Regions from separate parts of the Pseudarthrobacter humi genome, predicted to be linked through region 1. Evidence: predicted binding sites of a transcription regulator. Region 1 holds the regulator's gene; the other holds the start of a gene.
The links. Region 1 encodes LexA, which represses DNA repair genes until DNA is damaged. Its sites were predicted from a motif close to TCGAACANNTGTTCGA; they were not measured.

Region 1 (3,408 bases):
CTGTTCAGACGCTCTAGCTGGTCATTCACCTGAACAGTTTAGGTCCGAAGCAGACGGCCGGAAAATGTGACGGCCTGCGGCGGCACACACCCGAGCCCGCAGGCTCATTACCTGGTGGGGACGAAGAGTTGCTGTCCGGGGACAACGCCGCCGGCGGAAAGGTTGTTCAACTGGGCAATATCCGCAATGACATCACGGGGATCACGCTCGGGCGCCACCGTGCCGGCAATGGCCCAGAGTGACTGGCCGGCCTGCACCGTGACCGAAACTGTTGGCGTTAGTGACAGGTCCGCGGCAGAATCGGCGGCCTTTGCCGGGGCGTTGAGGAAACCTGCAAGGGAAAGCAGGATTGCGGCAAGAATCACCAGCGGGATGCCGATGAGGACTACCCGGCCCCTGCGGGTCAGGCGTAGCGGCGGTAACGCTTCCCTGCGCTGCCTTGGGGCCGAATCCGACGTCGAAACGGGTGCGGACCACTGCCGCGAGGTGAGGTCCTGCACGGAAATGAACTGCGGACGCGAGTCCTGCGAAGCGGATATAGCTGACATGAAATGAGCCCTCCTGGACCATACTGTGCTGCCCGGCGCGCCCTCCGCGTCCACTTGCCGGCACCGGCCTGAGCCGTCCATAAATTCGAATATTCGAATCCGCAAGCAACGAGTAGAACACATGTTCGAACTTTGCTTCTTCATTTTTAGCACTTATCAACGAATATTGTCGAGACTCGCTAGAACAAATGTTTGAAAAAGCCCTGTGGCTGGCCTACGTTTGGATCAAAGAACAACCACCTCTGTAGTTGATCAGCAGGGTCTGACAATCAACTCCGACACCAGCCCCGGGGCGTTCCAGGCACCAGAGGCCGGAGCGGAGCCGGGCAACCGAAAGGCATTGGCGAACATGGCAGCACCAGCCGCCGAGGGCAAGGCGACACCGCAGCGCCGCCAGCCCCCACGAACCCCCAAGGGGCTCACCGCCCGCCAAAAGAAGATCCTTGAAACCATCCAGCGCTCGGTGAATGACAACGGCTATCCGCCGTCGATGCGTGAAATCGGTGACACCGTGGGCTTGGCGAGTTTGTCGAGCGTGACCCACCAGCTCTCGCAACTGGAGAAGCTGGGGTACTTGCGCCGGGACCCCAAGCGTCCGCGGGCCATGGAAGTCCTGATGCCGTTGACGCTTGACGGCGGGTCCGCTAAGTCGAACGGGACAACCAAGCCCTCAGTCCTGCACGGCATCGGCGGGACGGTCACCGAACTTCCCTCTGCCATGGACACCGCGATGGTGCCGTTGGTGGGCCGGATCGCGGCCGGCGGGCCCATCCTGGCTGACCAGGTGGTGGAAGACGTCATGCCCCTGCCCCGGCAGCTGGTGGGCCAGGGTGAGCTGTTTATGCTGCGCGTGGCCGGCGATTCGATGGTGGATGCTGCCATCTGCGACGGCGACTGGGTAGTGGTCCGCCGGCAGGCAGACGCCTCCAACGGCGATATTGTCGCGGCCCTGCTGGACGACGAAGCCACCGTCAAGACCTTCCGCCAGCGCGACGGCCACACGTGGCTGTTGCCGCAGAACACCCAGTACGAGCCCATCCTGGGCGATCACGCCACCATCATGGGCAAGGTCGTCTCGGTCCTGCGGTCGCTATAGGACCTGCGCAGTCAGGCGCCCTTCCCGGCCAGCCTTTCCAGGGCGGCGAATGCCGTCTTGCGGTCCGTGGTGGGCCAGAACGGCGGCAAAGCGGCGCGGAGGAATCCGGCGTAGCGCTCGGTGGCAAGCCGGGAATCAAGCACTGCCACCACACCTTTGTCTCCGGTGGAACGGATCAGCCTTCCCGCGCCCTGGGCCAAGCGGATGGCCGCGTGGGTCGCCGATACCGCCATAAAGCCGTTTCCGCCGGCCTGCGCAACGGCGCGGGACCGTGCGGTCATCAGCGGGTCGTCCGGCCGCGGGAACGGGATGCGGTCGATCACCACCAGCCGGCATGATCCACCCGGAACATCAACGCCCTGCCACAGGGACATGGTGCCGAACAGGCAGGTATCGGGCTCGTCCGCGAACTGCTTCACGAGGGCCGTCATGGTGGAGTCGCCCTGGCAGAGAATGCTGAGGCCAAGCCGGGGACGCATCGCTTCTGCGGCTTCCTCTGCGGCTCGGCGGGACGAAAACAGACACAGGGCGCCGCCGCCGGACGCGCGGATCAGCGCCTCAAGTTCATCAAGGGCCTCCTGCGAGGCCCCGCGGCCCGGCTTGGGAAGGTGGCCTGCGACATAAAGGATCCCCTGTTTGGGATAGTCAAAGGGCGATCCGACATCGATCCCGCTCCAGTTGGGCGCACCCTCCCCCACCAGTCCCAAGCCGCCGGCGGTCGGTTCAAAGGCTGAGCCGATGGCCAGGGTTGCCGACGTCAGGACAACGGTGTGGCCGGCGAACAGCCCCTCGCGGAGCTTGCCGGCAACGCTAAGCGGCGCGATGTTGACCAGGACCGGCGCAGACTCGTCGGGCTGCGCATAGCCCTGTTGCGGATCGAAGGAACTTGCGCGGGAAAACCACACCACTTCGCGGTTTTCACGGGCCACGATCAGCCGCTCGCACAGTTCGAGGATCAGCATCAGGCGTGAGCGCGCGAGCTGCCGCCCGCCGTCCGCCGATTGGCTGCCGTCCCCCTTGGAATCGGACAGTGCAGCGCGGCAGGCCTCACGCAACTGGTCCACACAATCCAGCTGTTCGTCGTTGAGGCCGTTCGGGAGCAGCCCGTTGGGCACGCCGGCCAGGGCGAGTTCCAGGTTGGCGGCGGCTGCGTTGAGGGCATCCACAGTGATGGCCGTGTGTTTCCGCGCGCCCGACGCCGCAGCGTGGACCATTGCCACGGAGAGTTGCCCCGACACCGCACCGGTGACCCGGTCCTGCAGTTCGTGGGCCTCGTCCACCACCACAACGTCGTATTCAGGAAGCACGGCCAGGCCTTCGAAGGCGCTGACGGCGAGCATGGCATGGTTGGTGACCACAACGTCGGCCTCGGCGGCGTCGTGGCGCGCCAGTTCGCTGAAGCATTCGGCTGCCATGGGGCATTTCTGGGCCCCCAGGCATTCCATGGACGTCACCGAAACCTGCCGCCAGGCCCGGTCAGTAACGCCGGGAAGCAGTTCGTCACGGTCGCCCGTGGTGGTCTTCTCCGCCCACTCGCGCAGGCGCACCACTTCCTTGCCCAGCTGGGACGACGGCCCGCCCAGGGCAGCGGCGAAATGCGGGACGCTGGTGTCTTCGCCGAGGGAGAACAGCTGGCCCTCTGCGGGTTCCTCGGAAGGGAACCCGCCTTCGAGCTTGTGCTGGCAGACATAGTTGGAGCGGCCCTTGACCAGGGCCACCTTGACAGGGCGGTCCAGGGCAGGGGTGATGGTCTTCAGCAACCGG
Region 2 (3,408 bases), on a different contig from region 1:
TTGGCGATCTCACCGACGTCGTCATCGTCCATCCCCAGGGCCATCCCGGCGTCGCGGACGGCACCGCGGGCGCGATACCCGTTCTGCATGCTCATCAGCGTGACGCGCTCAGAACCGAAGCGGTCAAAGATCCGCCGGTACACGTTGTGCCGTTCGGCGCTTTCGACGTCGATGTCGATGTCCGGCAACGTGGCCCGGTCCCGGGATAGGAAGCGTTCGAAGATCAGGTCGTGTTGCAGGGGGTCCACCTGGCTGACATCAATCAGGTAGTTGACCAGGCTGGAGGCCCCGGAACCGCGGGCGGCTGCCCTGACCCCCATGTCCATGATCATCCGGGAGACCTCCGCGACCGTGAGGAAATAGGAGGAAAACCCGAGGTTCCTGATGATCCCCAGCTCGTGCTCCAGCCGCGAGCGCATGTCCTTGTGGGCTGAGCCTGATATTCCGGGGAACCGCCTGCTGATCCCGGCCTCACAGCGCTGCACCAGTTCATCGTGCGGGTCCTGGCTGATGCCAATGACCGATGCCTCGGGGACCACCGGCTGCTTCCAGCCCATGTCAGTCACCGGGTCAATCCGGCAGAAGTCGGCGAGCGCCTCGGTCTGCGCCATCAGCTGTTTGAGGTCCGCTGCGCCATACCCTGCGGCGCGGATGATTTCCTTGCCGAGCTGAAGCATCTGCGCTGATGATTTGAGCCAGGCCTGCCCGTTGGGCTGGAGCAGCGGCTCGGCCGCGAGCTCGGGAAGTGACTTCAGCGTCCGGGCGGAGTCGAGTACGTCCGCTGTGGCGGCGCCGTCCTCTGCGCAGTAGCGGACCGCGTTGGTGAGCACCGCGGGTACGTGGTGCTCTTCCGCGAGTTTGAGCATTCGTACTGCGTGGGCGGTGCTCAGGGGCGCTCCAGGGGCAGTGAGCTGGGAAACGACTTCCGCCACCAGGGTTCTTGGGGGCATGGCGTCCAGCCAGCTTTTGAAAAGGGTGCGCGGACGGAGGTAGCGCCGGCCGCTCATGGCCCGTCCGACGTCGGAATCCGGGCCGATCAGGACCGTCAGGACCGGTTTCAGGGTTTTGGGGTCGAGCGTGCGGGAGGCGAGTTCGGCGCGGGTGACCGCCACGGGCACCGCTCCTCCGGCTTTGCCGGAGGTGCGGGCATGGGCATCGGACACCAGCCGGCACAGTGCGCGGTAGCCCGCCCCGTTGTTGTGGCCGCGGGCGAGCACCACTACCCTGCCGGCGAGCTGGGTGCGGTGGTCGCCGTCGTCGTCGAAAACCGCAAGGTCCACCCCCACGATGGGGTCGATGCCGGCTTCCATACAGGCTTTGAGGTGTTTGATGGTGCCGTAGAGGCCGTCCCGGTCCGTGCAGGCGAGCGCGGTTGCGCCGTCCGCCGCGGCAACCTGGGCCAGTTCGTCGGGCCAGGCAACGCCATAGTGTGCGCTGAAGGCCGTGGAAACGTGAAGGTGGGAGAAGCTCATGCTGTGTGTGGCCGGAGGGCGTCGTGGATCCGCAGGAGCCTCCAGCGGCCGCTGCCGGTATGCCGGCTCAGGTCCAGGGTGAGCGGCTCTCCGGCATCCCGGGGACCGGCACCCCGCGGGTCCGCCTGCACTTGGACGCGCCAGATTTCGTGGTCCACCAGCCCCGGCCCGCTGCCGAGCGGCGCACGGCGTTCCTCGGTCCACCACTGCCGGCGTTCATACCACCGGACGGGCTCGGCGCACACCGTGTAGTGCCGTCCGGCCCACTGGAGGCTCAGCGGCTGGCCGGCGGGGGTGCACACGACGTCCACGGACTCGCTGAACATACCCATGGCGCCTCCCGGAACTGAACGGAGCAGATGCAAAAATGCTGATGCAAAAGCAAGGTATTCGAATACATATTCGAATACCTTGAGTCTACGACGACGCTCCGACAAAACCTAGACAGGGGTGGACGGACGGGCAGCAGGGAGGCAGGATTGTGGCATGAGCACCAATGACGCACTCCTCAAGCACGTAAGCATCAAAGCCCAGGACGAAAAGCTCGTGGCAACCTTTGATATCGACGGCAACATACCGGGGGCAGGTGCGTACGTAGTGGGACTGGTGGCGGCGAGCCCTGATTACTCATCGCAAAGACGCTTGGGCATTGAGTTCATGAACGGGGAGGCCATTGCCTTCTACTCGTTCAGCCATGACCAGACTGCCGAGGAAAACTATGATCTTGGCGGCGTGACGCACTCGGGCAGCACCATCACCGGCAACTTCCCCGTCGCGGCCGTCCATGGCCTGGGCAAGGGCCACATCATGTCGGCCTTCAGCGAGGCTGACGGCAGGGCGTTCCAGTCGGGCGTTGCCGTCGACGAAGCGCTCTAGGTCAACGAAGCGCTCCAGGTCGACGAAGCGCTCCGGGAAACACCGGGGCAGGTGCTGCCGGAACGGTGTCCGGACAGCACCTGCTGCAGCGTCAGCTGCTTTCTCTGTGGACCTTCATCTCGAGTTTGATGAAGCCCGAGATCATGGCCCGGTACGTTGATTCGACAATGTCCGGATCAATGTCCTTCTTTTCCGCGGCGGCCCGGACATGCTCGATCACCCGTTCCACCCGGCCGGGGGCGCGGACTTCAGCGTCGTCCCCCTTCAGGGTTCCGGCGATCCGGATCAGGCGTTCACGCCGCGCAATGAGGGTGACAATCTGCTCGTCAACTTCGTCCACCGCAATCCGAACAGCAGCGAGCTGTTCCTTGTCGGCCAAAGCGTCCCTATCGTTTCCTTGAATTGTTGCCATCTTCTGACAGTATCGAAGCATGCAGCCCAGAGTCGACTTCATCTCACTAGGCGTTCGCAGTGTTGACGCCTCCCGCCGGTTCTACGCGGAGGGCCTCGGCTGGCCTGTCCACCGCGAGTTTCCCGGTGATGTGGTGTTCATCCAGGTCAACCACGGCCTCATCCTTTCCCTGTGGGACGCCGCGCAGATGCACGCTGAGGCGGGGGTTGGTGTCCCCGGCCCGGTCCCCTGCATCACGCTCAGCCACAACCTGCCCAGCACCGAGGCGGTGGACCGGGTCATGGCGGAAGCGGCATCGGCCGGGGCCACTATCGTCGCCGCGCCGGTCACCCAGCCCTGGGGAGGGTACAGCGGCTATTTCGCCGATCCGGACGGCTTCCGCTGGGAAGTTGCCTACAACCCCACGTGGACAGTGGACGACGCCGGCAAGGTCACCGTTTAGGGGCATGTCGCCACGAGTGCCTGCTTAGAACAGCGCCGCAACGGGCCGGATGAGTTCCGGGGAGTTGTTGCGCACGTTGCCCACCTCGGTGCCGACGGAATCCACATGCCAGTCGGCCGCGACTTCCAACACGCGTGCCCGGACCAGGTCCACGAGGAAGGCGGCGTCATCGATCTGCGGGTCAAGCCAGGACGCCATCGTGGCCC

Region 2: NFC73_RS14220 (DUF6504 family protein) is a predicted target of LexA. The motif match lies at 1,863-1,878, and genes of this name have one in related genera.

The regions. Positions count from the first base shown of each region.
Region 1 is NZ_JANCLV010000002.1:45,329-48,736, forward strand. It holds gene NFC73_RS03235 (histidinol-phosphate transaminase) at 1-29, opposite strand, end outside; gene NFC73_RS03240 (LysM peptidoglycan-binding domain-containing protein) at 108-548, opposite strand; gene lexA (transcriptional repressor LexA) at 898-1,644, shown strand; gene NFC73_RS03250 (ATP-dependent DNA helicase) at 1,656-3,408, opposite strand, start outside.
Region 2 is NZ_JANCLV010000009.1:142,366-145,773, reverse strand. It holds gene NFC73_RS14225 (DNA polymerase III subunit alpha) at 1-1,472, opposite strand, end outside; gene NFC73_RS14220 (DUF6504 family protein) at 1,469-1,804, opposite strand; gene NFC73_RS14215 (hypothetical protein) at 1,959-2,348, shown strand; gene NFC73_RS14210 (chorismate mutase) at 2,440-2,760, opposite strand; gene NFC73_RS14205 (VOC family protein) at 2,780-3,202, shown strand; gene NFC73_RS14200 (SOS response-associated peptidase) at 3,227-3,408, opposite strand, start outside.